Regions from separate parts of the Tardiphaga sp. vice304 genome, predicted to be linked through region 2. Evidence: predicted binding sites of a transcription regulator. Region 2 holds the regulator's gene; each other region holds the start of a gene.
The links. The regulator PhoB, encoded in region 2, activates phosphate uptake and scavenging genes when phosphate is short. The targets are predictions, from matches to a motif close to TGTCATNNANCTGTCAT.
Positions count from the first base shown of each region.

Region 1: the regulator PhoB is predicted to act here: its motif matches at 1,763-1,779, upstream of phnF (phosphonate metabolism transcriptional regulator PhnF).
Region 3: the regulator PhoB is predicted to act here: its motif matches at 2,475-2,491, upstream of FNL56_RS27450 (Orn/Lys/Arg decarboxylase N-terminal domain-containing protein).

Region 1 is NZ_CP041402.1:2,970,114-2,974,342, forward strand. It holds gene phnE (phosphonate ABC transporter, permease protein PhnE) at 1-126, shown strand, start outside; gene phnE (phosphonate ABC transporter, permease protein PhnE) at 123-971, shown strand; gene phnF (phosphonate metabolism transcriptional regulator PhnF) at 981-1,703, opposite strand; gene phnG (phosphonate C-P lyase system protein PhnG) at 1,832-2,296, shown strand; gene phnH (phosphonate C-P lyase system protein PhnH) at 2,299-2,907, shown strand; gene FNL56_RS14100 (carbon-phosphorus lyase complex subunit PhnI) at 2,910-4,016, shown strand; gene FNL56_RS14105 (alpha-D-ribose 1-methylphosphonate 5-phosphate C-P-lyase PhnJ) at 4,013-4,229, shown strand, end outside.
Region 2 is NZ_CP041402.1:1,395,132-1,399,360, reverse strand. It holds gene FNL56_RS06615 (cytosine permease) at 1-1,346, shown strand, start outside; gene phoB (phosphate regulon transcriptional regulator PhoB) at 1,503-2,219, opposite strand; gene phoU (phosphate signaling complex protein PhoU) at 2,236-2,946, opposite strand; gene pstB (phosphate ABC transporter ATP-binding protein PstB) at 2,972-3,796, opposite strand; gene pstA (phosphate ABC transporter permease PstA) at 3,793-4,229, opposite strand, start outside.
Region 3 is NZ_CP041402.1:5,775,452-5,779,680, forward strand. It holds gene FNL56_RS27445 (GNAT family N-acetyltransferase) at 1-63, opposite strand, end outside; gene FNL56_RS27450 (Orn/Lys/Arg decarboxylase N-terminal domain-containing protein) at 74-2,431, opposite strand; gene FNL56_RS27455 (spermidine synthase) at 2,811-3,488, shown strand; gene FNL56_RS27460 (Bug family tripartite tricarboxylate transporter substrate binding protein) at 3,511-4,229, opposite strand, start outside.

The DNA of each region.
Region 1 (4,229 bases), 1.6 Mb from region 2:
GTACGGAAATTCTATTATTCGGACGTGAGCGCCATCCTGCTGATGATCATCGTCACCGTGTTCATCATCGACATCAGCACCGGCTGGCTGCGCGGCCGGCTGTTCGGCAAGGAAGCCCGATCATGAGCAAGCGGCCGAGCGTCAATACCGAAGAACTGCGCGCGCGCTATCCGGCCGTGTTTCAGCGGCCGATGGCGTCACGCGCGACGGTGCCGGCGATCTTTGTCGCGGTGCTGGCGCTGTTCATCTTCGGCCTCAACGAACTGGAGTTCTCGCCGGCCCGGATGCTGGCCGGCGTGCAGCAGCTCGGCTGGATCGCGATGATGATGGTGCCGCCCGATCCCGGCTCGTCGCTGCCGGCCTATCTCGCCGCGATGGGCGAGACATTGTCGATCGCTCTGCTCGGCACCACGCTCGCAGCAGTGATCGCGTTGCCGGTCAGCTTTCTGGCGGCGCGAAACATCATTCCGTCGCCTTTCCTGCGCTTTCCGGTGCGGCGCTTCCTCGACTCGATCCGCGGCGTCGATACGCTGATCTGGGCGCTGGTCTGGATCAATGTCGTGGGCCTCGGCCCGTTCGCCGGCGTGCTGGCCATTGCGGTGTCGGATTTCGGGGCGTTCGGTAAATTGTTCTCGGAGGCGATCGAAGCCGCCGACAAGAAGCAGGTCGAAGGCATCCGGGCGTCCGGCGGCAGCCCGCTGCACGAGATACGCTTTGGCCTGCTGCCGCAGGTTCTGCCGGTGATCGCCGGACAGGTATTGTACTTCATCGAATCCAACACCCGGTCCGCGACCATCATTGGCATCGTCGGCGCGGGCGGCATCGGGCTGCAGCTCGCCGAACAGATCCGCGTGCTGGAATGGCAGAAAGTGTCGTTCCTGATCCTGATGATCCTGGTGGCGGTCGCAGCGATCGACGTCATCTCCAGCCGGCTGCGCTTTGCGATCATCGGGCGACGCGCGGTGGTGTGAAGGCTCGCGCTAGCCGTTCTCAACGACGAACTCGACGCGCTCGGCGACGAAGCGCGAGCGCGACACCTTCAGCGGCGTGCCCTTCATATCGGTGTCGACGCTGTCGACGATCAGGATCGGCCGCCCCAGCGCCAGTTCAAGCCTTGCGGCGTCGGCGGCATTGACGATCGCGGCGGTGATTCGGGTCGAGAGCCGTTGATAGTCGCGGATGTCGTAATGCGCGAGCAGCTTCGTCGTTGAATTCAGCCGCTGGTAGACCGCCGCGGCATCGGCAAAACGGTCTGCGGGAAACCAGGTGGTGCCGATGCAGATCGGCGTCTTGTCGGCAAAACGCAGCGCTTCGATCCGCACCAAAGGCGCGCCGGTCTTCACGCCGAGCTGTTTGGCCAGCTCGCGCGTCGCAGGTTCGGTGGCGGCCTCGATCATCTTGCCGTCGGGCTCGCGACCGCCGGCGCCGACGATCTCGGAGAAGCGCGTGCGCGCGCGCAGCGGATAGGTCAGCTTCGGCGCTTCCACATAGGTGCCGCTGCCGCGCTCGGCACGCACGAAACCGCGCTCGGCCAGCGACGCGAGCGCGCGACGCACCGTATGGCGATTGACGCGGTAGGTTTCGGCGATCTCGGTCTCGCCGGGCAGTTTTTCGCCGGACCGATGAGTACCGTCGGCAATGCCACGCTCGATGCCGTCGGCGACCTGCCGCCACAGCGCAACGCCGGTTGGTTTGTCCTCCATGGTCACGATGTTGTGGTCTCACCAAGTTGTCGGGCGGGGATAGCGAAAAATCACCGTGCTGTCACCAAACGGTCATTGCATGGGTCTATCAAGTTGTCTAGAAATATAGACAACTTGATCCGGACGGGATGACCATGACCGCAGCCCTGAACCCTGAGCAGATGCGGCGACAGCAGGCAATGGCCGTGCTGGCGCATGCCGACACGGCGGCGATCGCCGGCCATCTCGAAGCGCTTGAGATGCCTGCCTATCAGCCGTTGCGCGAAGCGGAGAACGGGCTGGTGATGCTGCGCGGCCGGATCGGCGGCGACGGTGCGCCGTTCAACCTTGGCGAGGCCACCGTGTCGCGGGCCGCCGTGCGGCTGGCGGGCGGCGAGGTCGGTTTTGGCTATGTGCTCGGCCGCGACCGCGCCAAGGCCGAACTGATCGCGCTGTGCGATGCGCTGATCCAGACCGAACGTTTCGCAGAAACGCTGGAAATACAGGTGCTGACGCCGCTGCGGGCGCGGATCGCCGGCGAGCAGCAGCGCCAGGCGGCGCAGACCGCGGCGACCAAGGTTGATTTCTATACGCTCGTGCGCGGGGAGGGATAATCATGACCACGATTGCAGAAATGCCGGCGGGCTTCGCCGACAAGGTGCTGTCGGCACAATCGACCTTTCGCTCGGTGATGGACGCGATGGCGCGGCCGGGTTCCGTGCAGCGCATCGAGGCCGGTTCCGGCGTGCCGGCGCCGATGATGCGTGGTTCGGCCGCTATCGCACTGACGCTGTTCGACCAGGACACGCCGGTGTGGCTCGACGCCGGGATGGCGGCGACGCCTGCGGTCGCCAAGTGGATCAAGTTTCACACCAGCGCGCCGGTCATCGCAGGCTCATCGGTCTGCAGCTTTGCGCTGATCGCCGAAGCCCGCACGCTGCCGGGCTTCGAGCAGTTTTCATTCGGGACCTCAGAATATCCGGACCGCTCGACCACCATCATCCTGCAGGTGGCCAGCCTCACCGAAGGGCCGGCCTATGGACTGCGCGGCCCGGGCATCGATGGCACGGCCATTCTGCACGCGACCATCGGACTGCCGGACTGGCTAGATCGTCTCGCGCTCAATGCCACGCTGTTTCCGCGCGGTATCGATCTCGTGCTGGTTTCCGACGACAGGGTCGTCGCGATCCCGCGCACCACGCGCCTCACCGCGAAGGAGGGCTGAGCATGTATGTCGCCGTCAAGGGTGGCGAACGCGCCATCGAAAACGCCCACCGGCTGCTGGCACATGAACGTCGCGGCGATCGCGATGTGCCGGAAGTATCATTGGACCAGATCTCCGAACAGCTCAGCCTCGGTGTCGACCGCGTCATGACCGAGGGCTCGCTGTACGACCGCGAACTGGCATCGCTCGCCATCAAGCAGGCGCGCGGCGACATGATCGAGGCGATCTTCCTGCTGCGCGCGTTCCGCGCCACGCTGCCGCGGTTCGGCGAAAGCCTGCCGGTCGATACCTCGCAGATGCGGGTGCGGCGCCGGATATCCTCGACCTTCAAGGACATGCCGGGCGGCCAGGTGCTGGGCTCGACCTTCGACTACACCCATCGCCTGCTGGATCCCGTACTCGCTGGCGAGTCCATGCCGGAGCAGCCGGCGCAGTCCGAAGCGCAGCCCGCGGTAATGCCGCGCGTCACCGACATTCTGGGTCGCGACGGCCTGATCGAAGCGTCTCCGGCGGAACAGGCCGATCAGCCGGTCGGCGATCTCACCCGCGACGCGCTCAGCTTTCCCGCCGCGCGCGATCTGCGGCTGCAGAATCTGGCGCGGGCCGACGAGGGCTTTCTGTTGTCGCTCGGCTATTCGTCGCAGCGCGGCTATGGCCGCAACCATCCGTTCGCCGGCGAGATCCGGCTCGGTGAGGTCGAAGTCGAGTTCATGGCGGAAGATGTCGGCTTCGCGGTGCCGCTCGGCGCCATCACGCTGACCGAGTGCCAGATGGTCACCCAGTTCAAGGGAAGCGCCACCGAGGCGCCGTGCTTCACGCGCGGTTACGGCCTGGCCTTCGGCCAGAGCGAGCGCAAGACGATGTCGATGGCGCTGGTCGATCGCACGCTGCGCGCCCGCGAACTCGGTGAGGATGTCGTTGCGCCCTCGCAGGACGAGGAATTCGTGATGTCGCATTCCGACAACGTGCAGGCGACCGGCTTCGTCGAGCACCTCAAGCTGCCGCATTACGTCGATTTCCAGTCCGAGCTCGGACTGTTGCGCAAGCTGCGCAAGGAATTTGTCGACGCCAATTCTGCACCCGATGCCATGAAGGAGGCCGCGGAATGAACGCGCCGACCTATAATTTCGCCTATCTCGACGAACAGACCAAGCGGATGATCCGCCGCGCCATCCTGAAGGCGATCGCGATCCCCGGCTATCAGGTGCCGTTCGCGTCAAGGGAAATGCCGATGCCCTATGGCTGGGGCACCGGCGGCGTGCAGGTGACCGCGGCGATCCTCGGCCACAAGGACGTGCTGAAGGTGATCGACCAGGGCTCGG
Region 2 (4,229 bases):
CCACCGGACCGCAGCAAATGTGGATCTGGGCCGGCGCCAACATCGCGCCGGTGAACTGGGCGCTCGGCGCGCTCGGCATTATTCTCAAGCTCGGCCTGCTGGAAACGATCGCCGTGATCGTGATCGGCAACCTGATCGGCTGCGCAATCTTCGGCGCCTTCACGGTGATGGGCCACAAGACCGGCGTCAACCAGATGGTATTGAGCCGTGCCGCCTTCGGCCGTCGCGGCGCCTATCTGCCGAGCCTGCTGATGTTCCTGATGACGCTGGGCTGGATCGGGGTCAACACCTACTTCCCCGCCAAGATCTCGATGGCCATCCTCGCCCAGTTCGGCATCAGTGACACCTGGACCGCGAACTTCCTCGTCATCACCCTCGTGATGGTGCTGCAGGTGATGATCGGCATCTATGGCTTCTATGCCATCCGTACCTTCGAGAAGTACACCGTGCCGGCGACCGTGGCGATCATGGTGCTGATGAGCATCCTGGCCTGGAGCCAGGCCGGCGTCGTCAATTGGGGCCTCAAGACGTCGCTGGAGCCCGGCGCGCATCTGGCGATGCTGACGCTGCTGATGACCGCCGTCGGCGTCGGCTGGGGAATCTCGTGGGTGACCTGGGCCTCGGACTATTCGCGCTTCGTGCCGCGCACCATCTCCTCGAGACAGGTCTTCTGGTACAGCTACATCGGCATGTTCGTGCCCTCGGTGTGGCTCGCTGTCCTCGGCGCTACCATCGCGTCGGTAACGCTGGATGCCGATCCGGCCAAGATGGTCAGCGCGGTGTTCGGCGGCGTTGCCGCGCTGCTGGTGCTCTTGATGGTTCTGCATGGGCCGATCGCCAGCAACATCCTCAACGTCTATTCGGCGGCGCTGGCGGCGTTGAGCATGGGCCTCAAACTGTCGCGCACGGCGCTGGCGCTGATCGTCGGTGTCGCCGGCTATGCGGTGACGATCTACTTCATCTCTGCGCCGTCTTTCGCCAAGGCGTTCGACAACTGGCTGATCAGCCTGTTGATGTGGATGAGCCCCTATGCCGGCGTGATCCTCGCGGACTTCTTCGTGAAGCGGAAGGGCGTGATCGACGTCGCCGAACTCTACAAGTCTCCGCAGACGAGCGCCTATGGCGATATCAATTGGAGCGGAATGATCGCCTTCGGCGTCGGCTTGGTCGCCGCATGGCTGTTTCAGGACGGGCTGGTGCCGACGCTGCAGGGACCGATCTCGATCAACCTGCTGGGCGGCGCCGATTTGAGCTGGCTGGCCGGGATTCTGGTGGCGGGCGGTGTTTATCTTGCGATGGACAAGTACGCTGCCACGGCGCCGGCGATCGCGAGCCCGGCGGAGTAAACACCTCCCGCACCACCTTTTTACGAAAACGACGTTCGGTCTCTAGCCCAGCCGCGACGCACGGTTACCTCTCCCCGCCGGGGAGAGGTAACCGAGGGTCGCGGCTAGAATTTGATGTGGGATGGCAAGCAAGCGAGCGCTAAGAACTCTGCTCGCTCAGCTTGCCTGTTCGGCGCTGATGCTGGCGAAGCGGTCGTCCAGCGCGTAGCCGGCGCCGCGCACGGTGCGGATCGGATCCTGCTCGCCGCGCGGGTTGAGGATCTTGCGCAGACGGCCGATATGCACGTCGACGGTGCGCTCGTCGATATAGATATCGCGGCCCCACACGCTGTCGAGCAGTTGCTCGCGGCTGAACACCCGGCCGGGATGTTCGAGGAAGAATTCGAGCAGGCGATATTCGGTCGGGCCGAGATCGATCGGCCGGCCGGAACGAACGACGCGGCGCTTGTCGCGGTCGAGCTCTATGTCGCCGAACGACAGCACGGTCGCCAGCCGCTCCGGCGCGGCACGGCGCAACAGGCCCTTCACGCGGGCCAGCAGCTCCGGCACCGAGAACGGCTTGACGATGTAATCGTCGGCGCCGGTGGCCAGGCCTCGGACGCGTTCGCTTTCCTCGCCGCGCGCCGTCAGCATGATGATCGGCAGCGACTTGGTCTCCGGACGCGCGCGCAGCCGGCGGCACAATTCGATGCCCGACAGGCCCGGCAGCATCCAGTCCAGCACCACCAGATCCGGCACCCGCTCTTTCAAGCGGGTGTCGGCGTCGTCGCCGCGGGCGACGGTCTCGACCTCGTAGCCTTCGGCGTCGAGGTTGTAGCGCAGCAGCGTGGTCAGCGCTTCTTCGTCTTCGACCACCAGAATGCGCGCGTTCATGGGCTTGTCTCTCTCGTTAAACCGGGGCGTTGGCGAAATTGGTCATATCGCCCTTCGGGCGCTTGTCCAGGATCGCTTCGCCCTCAATCATGTAGAATACGGTTTCGGCGATGTTGGTGGCATGATCGCCGATCCGCTCGATGTTTTTGGCGCAGAACATCAGATGGATGCAGAACGAGATGTTGCGCGGATCTTCCATCATGTAGGTCAGCAGTTCGCGGAACAGCGAGGTGCAGATCGCGTCGATCTCCTCGTCGCCCTTCCACACCGCCATCGCCGCCGGCAGATCATGCGCGGCGTAGGCATCGAGCACGGCCTTGACCTGCGAGCGCACCAGATCAGTCATGTGTTCGAGGCCGCGGATCAGCTTCAGCGGATGGAAGTCGCTGTCCAACGCATTGACGCGCTTGCCGATGTTCTTGGCGAGATCGCCGATCCGCTCCAGATCGGTGGCAACCCGCATCGCGCCAACGATCTCGCGCAGATCCACCGCCATCGGCTGACGCCGGGCAATGGTGAGCACGGCACGCTCTTCGATGACGCGCTGCAGTTGGTCGATTTCCTGGTCGGCGGCGGCCACCTTCATTCCCAGCGGAATGTCGCGACGCACCAAGGCGTCGACGGAATCGGTGATCTGCCGCTCCGCGAGACCACCCATTTCAGCGACCAGCCGGGTCAATTCCTGCAGGTCGCCGTCGAAGGCCTTGGTCGTGTGTTCGAAAGCCATATCAATCCCTCCCGCGTTCAACGCGTCAGCCGAACCGGCCGGTGATGTAATCCTGGGTACGGCGATCTGTCGGCGAGGTGAAGATCTTGTTGGTCGGGCCGAATTCGATCAACTCGCCGAGATACATGAAGGCGGTGCTGTCAGAAACGCGCGCCGCCTGCTGCATGTTGTGGGTGACGATGGCAATGGTGTAGTCGTTCTTCAACTCGTCGATCAATTCCTCGATCTTGGCGGTCGAGATCGGATCCAGCGCCGAGCACGGCTCGTCGAACAGGATCACCTCGGGCCTGACCGCAATGGTGCGCGCGATGCACAGGCGTTGCTGCTGGCCGCCCGACAGGCTGAGACCGGAGGCGTTCAGCTTGTCCTTGACCTCGTTCCACAGAGCGCCGCCGCGCAGCGCCTTCTCGACGCGGCCATCCATCTCCGACTTCGAGATCTTCTCGTAGAGACGCACGCCGAAGGCGATGTTTTCGTAGATGGTCATCGGGAACGGCGTCGGCTTCTGGAACACCATGCCGACGCGGGCGCGCAGCAGGTTGAGATCCAGCTTCGGATCGAGCACGTTCTGGCTGTCGAGCATAACCTGACCCTCGGCACGCTGGCCGGGATAGAGGTCGTACATGCGGTTGAAGATGCGCAGCAGCGTGGACTTGCCGCAGCCCGACGGGCCGATGAAGGCGGTGACGCGGTTGGCGACCAGCGTCAGGTTGATGTGCTTCAGCGCGTGATGGTCGCCGTAATAGAAATTCAGGTCGCGGACGCTGACCTTGGAGCGCTCCTCGCCCATCGCCACCTGCGGCGGCAGGGAAACCGAGGATACGCCGGAAGATACGGATAGTTCACTCATTTCGCTGTCCTCTCGGCGCCGAGAATGCGCGCGCCAATGTTAAGGGCAAGTACGGCCAGGGTTATGATCAGAGCGCCGCTCCAGGCCAGCTGCTTCCAGTACTCGTAGGGGCTTTGAACGAAATTGTTGATGGTCACCGGCAGGTTGGCCATGGTCCTGGTGAGATCCAGGCTGAAGAACTGGTTGCTCAGCGCGGTGAACAGCAAGGGCGCAGTTTCGCCGGCGACGCGGGCCGTCGCCAGCAGAACGCCGGTGATGAGGCCGGCGCGGGCGGCGCGGTAGGCGATCCGCTTGATCACCAGCGAACGCGGCAGGCCGAGCGCCGAGGCCGCTTCGCGCAGCGGATTGGGCACCAGGCCGAGCATGTCCTCGGTGGTCCGGACCACCACAGGGATCACGATCACGGCCAATGCCAATGAACCGGCGAAGGCCG
Region 3 (4,229 bases), 1.4 Mb from region 2:
ATCGCTGTCGCGTGACGGCCGCACGACGATGGCCGGGCCGGAATCGGGGGTACGAAGATCCATGGGCGTTTCGCTATTCGCTGACCACATAGGTGTAAAGCCGGATCAGCCCATTGGCATCGACCTTGCGGTACACGCCCTGGATTTCGACGTCGAAGCCGGGGAAGGTGTTGAAGCAGGTCTGGAACATCTTGAGATAATCCAGCATCGGCTGCGCCCGCGCGGTGAGCCGCTCGCCGGGCACGATGGTGGCGATCCCCGGCGGATAGACCACGAAGGGCGTGGTGGCGATGCGGCCGGCGATCTCGTCGATCGGCAGATAATCGACATCGTTGCGCACCAGCACGCGCGCGGCGTCATGCGGCGACATCGCGATCTCCGGCAGGTGCTCGGACTTGAACTGCTTGGCCTGCAGGGCGCTGACATCGGCATTGCGGAAGAAGCGGTGCATCTCGCCGCACAGGTCGCGCAGCCGCACGCCGGCATAACGCGCCGGGCGACGTCTCGCAAATTCCGGAATCGCGTCTTCCAGCAGCGCGTTGTCGTCGTGCAGCTTCTTGAAGGCGACCAGGCCCGAAATCAGCGTGCCGGCCTTGCTGGCCTCGACGCCGGGCGTCAGCAGAAACAGTAGCGAATTGAGATCGTTCTTTTCCGGCACGATGCGGTTCTCGCGCAGGAACTGCGCCACCACCGGCGCCGGGATGCCGTGTTCGGTGTAGCCGCCGGTGGCCCGGTCGAAGCCGGGCGTCAGCAGCGTCAGCTTGTTCGGATCGGTCATGGCGAAACCCGCCGCCATGCCCGGGAAGCCGTGCCAGTCGGCATCCGGCGCCAACTGCCAATAGGTCGGGTTCTTGGCGAGTTGATCGGTGCTGACGCTTTCCCACGGCACGTTGTGCACGCCGCCCTCGTGCGCCGAATCCGGGATTTCGACGCGCTCCGGCACGAACGGCTCGAAGAACCAGCGCCGCTCCGGCCGGGTTTCCTTTTCCTCGAACTCGCGGCGCACGGCGCGGATCTTCTTGCGCAGCTCGATGCCGAGCCGGATGGTGTCGTCCCACAACACGACGCCGGAACGGCCCTTCATCATCTGCGCGCCGACGTCCAATGATGCGAACAGCGGATAGAACGGCGAGGTCGAGGCGTGCTGCATGAAGCTCTCGTTGAAGCGGCGATGCTCGACGCGACGCTTCTGGCCGCGGATGTGGCGGTCCTTCATGTGGATCTGCGAGGCCTGCGAGAACGAGGCGAGCTGCTTGTGGGTCGACTGAGTGGCGATGATGCCCGGCGAATCCGGGCCGAGATCGCCGAGCCCCATGGCGAAGCGGCCGGCGTAAAGCGGGTGGAACTTCATGAAGCCGGCCCACGCCTCGTCGAACAGGATATAGTCGCAGAGATGGCCGATGCGCGCGATGATCATCTCGGCGCTGTAGATCGTGCCGTCATAGGTGCACTGCTCGACCACGGCGACGCGGAACGGGCGCGGCCGCTTCCAGGCCTCGGGATCGGTAACCAGCGGATTGATGCGGATGCGCTCGCGCAGCGCGTCTTCCTCGAGCGCCTCCCAGTTCATCGGCCCGATCAGGCCCCAGGGGTTGCGCACCGCGGGCACATAGATCGGCACGCCACCGGCGATCATCAGCGCGCCGTGCAGCGCGGCCTTGTGGTTGTTGCGGTCGAACAATACGAGATCGCCGTCGGTCACCAGCGCCGACAGCGCCACCTTGTTGGAGGTCGAGGTGCCGTTGAGGACAAAATAGGTCTTCTCCGCGCCGAAAATCTGCGCGGCTTCCTTCTGCGCCTGCAGCGCCGGGCCTTCATGCGTCAGCAGGTCGCCGAGATCGAGCACGGAATTGTCGAGGTCGTCGCGGAACACGGCTTCGCCGAGATGTTCCATGAACACCCGGCCGATCGGGCTGCGGCTGTAGAACACGCCGCCATTGTGGCCCGGGCAGGTCCATAGCTGGTTGCCTTCCTCGGCATAATCCACCAGCGCGCCGAAGAATGGCGTCTTCAGCGTCTCGGCATATTGCTTGAGCCGGCTGACCAGGTTCTTGGCGATGAAGGGCGGGGTTTCCTCCGACAGGAAGATGTAGCCGTCGATGAAGTCGAGCACCTCGACCGGCACGTCCTCGAAGCGCTTGCGGCGGATCAGCAGGATGATCGGGAAGTCGAGGCCGCGGCTGCGCATCAGATTGATCAGCGCGGCCGTCTTGCCCTCCAGCCCCTTCTTACCCCAGTCCACCACCATGCAGCCGATCGCGGCGTCGGTCTGCACCGCGATCGCGGCGTCCTCCAGCTTGCGCGCCTTGACGACCTCGAAGCCGGAATGCTCGATTTCCGCGACGATCTGGTTCAGGCGGACGCCCTCGAGATCGTCGGCGTCGAACGTCGGCATCGCGAACAGGAAGTTGAAGCGCTTGAAATAGTCCATGGGGGCACCCGTTGTCTTTCCGTACGATGTCTCGCTGCGTTGGATGACGATCCGGTGACGGGATCGTCCGCAGATACCCAAGGCGGGGATGTCTTTCGAATCTCTGGGACGTCAACGACGCCATGCAGTCATCGCCCTGCCGGGCGGAGGCGGCAAGGACCAAATGAAGCGCGTGCACCCGTAACTCAGCTATCGCGCGAAGGCAAAGGCGATCGGCAAGCGGCGGAACGCGGAACTGGCGTATCCGTTGCCTCTCCACGAAACCACCGAACGCATCGGCATCGCCAGGCGGCGCGGTGATCCGCGAGACACCCGGCTGACATTTGCGCTATGCAGGCAGGCCGCGGCGAATCGCGCCGCACAGCTCCGAAAGACCCCCGTGCTTCCCTGGAAACTCCTCGACACGGCAGACGTGCCCGGCGGCGGCGTGCAGCTTCGGCTGATGCAGCGCGGCAATGAATTTACCATCAAGCTCGGCCAGAACGAGCTGATGAGCAGCCGGCTATTCGGCTCCGAAGAAGCGCTGGCGACGCTGACCTGCTTCCGCCTCAAGGCGCTGGCCGCGCCAAGGCTGCTGATCGGCGGGCTCGGCATGGGATTCACGCTGCGCGCCGCGCTGAAGGTGCTGGGACCGCAGGCGGAGGTGACCGTGGTCGAGCTGGTGCCGGCGATCATCGCCTGGGCGCGCGGGCCGATGGCGGAGATGACCGGCGACTGCCTGACCGATCCGCGCGTCGAGATCCGCGAAGCCGACGTGGTGCAGGCGGTCGCCGAAGGCCGCGGCTATGATGCGATCCTGCTCGACGTCGACAACGGCCCGGAAGGCCTGACCCGCAAATCCAACGATGCGTTGTATGACCTCAAAGGCCTGCAAGCGGCCTGGGCGGCGCTGCGCCCCGGCGGCATTCTGGCGGTGTGGTCGTCATTCCCCAATGACAAATTCACCAGGCGGCTGAAGAAGGCCGGCTTTGCCACCGAAGAGATCAAGGTCCGCGCCACCGGCAGCCGCGGCGGCGCCCGCCATGTGATCTGGCTGGCGACGCGGCCGGCGGCGTAATCTGCTGCCAGCCGCGCTCGGTTTACTCCACCTTCAAACCGGCGGCCTTGACGACTTTCTCCCACTTCTCGGTTTCGGCGGTGACCATCTTGCCGAACGCGTCCGGCGGTCCGATCAGCGGTTCGCCGCCGAGATCAATCAGCTTCGCCTTGACAGCCGGATCAGCCAGCACCGCGTTGACGTGAGCGTTGAGCTTGGCGATGATTTCCTGCGGCGTCTTCTTCGGCGCGCCCATACCGAACAGGGCACTGGCTTCATAGCCCGGCACGCTCTCGGCAATTGTCGGCACATCGGGCAGCAACGGCGATTTCTCCGCGGTGGTCACCGCCAGCGCCCGCAGGCTGCCCGAGCGGACGTGCTGGATGATCGACGGCATGTTGTCGAAGATCACCTGCACCTGGCCGCCCAGCATATCGGTGATCGCCAGCGCCGCGCCGCGATAAGGAACGTGCTGCATCTTGGCGCCGGTCATCATCATGAACATTTCGCCGGACAGATGCACGGAGGTGCCGTTGCCGGACGACGCCATGTTCACCTTGCCGGGATTGGCCTTCACATAGGCGATGAATTCCGGAATGGTCTTTGCCGTGATGTCCTTGTTGACGGTCATCACATTGGCGGTGCGGTGGAACGCCGCCACCGGCGCGATGTCGCGCAGGAAGTTGAAGCTGAGCTTGCTGTACAAAGTGGCGTTGATGTAGTTCGCCGGATTGACCAGCAGGATCGTGTAGCCGTCGGGCT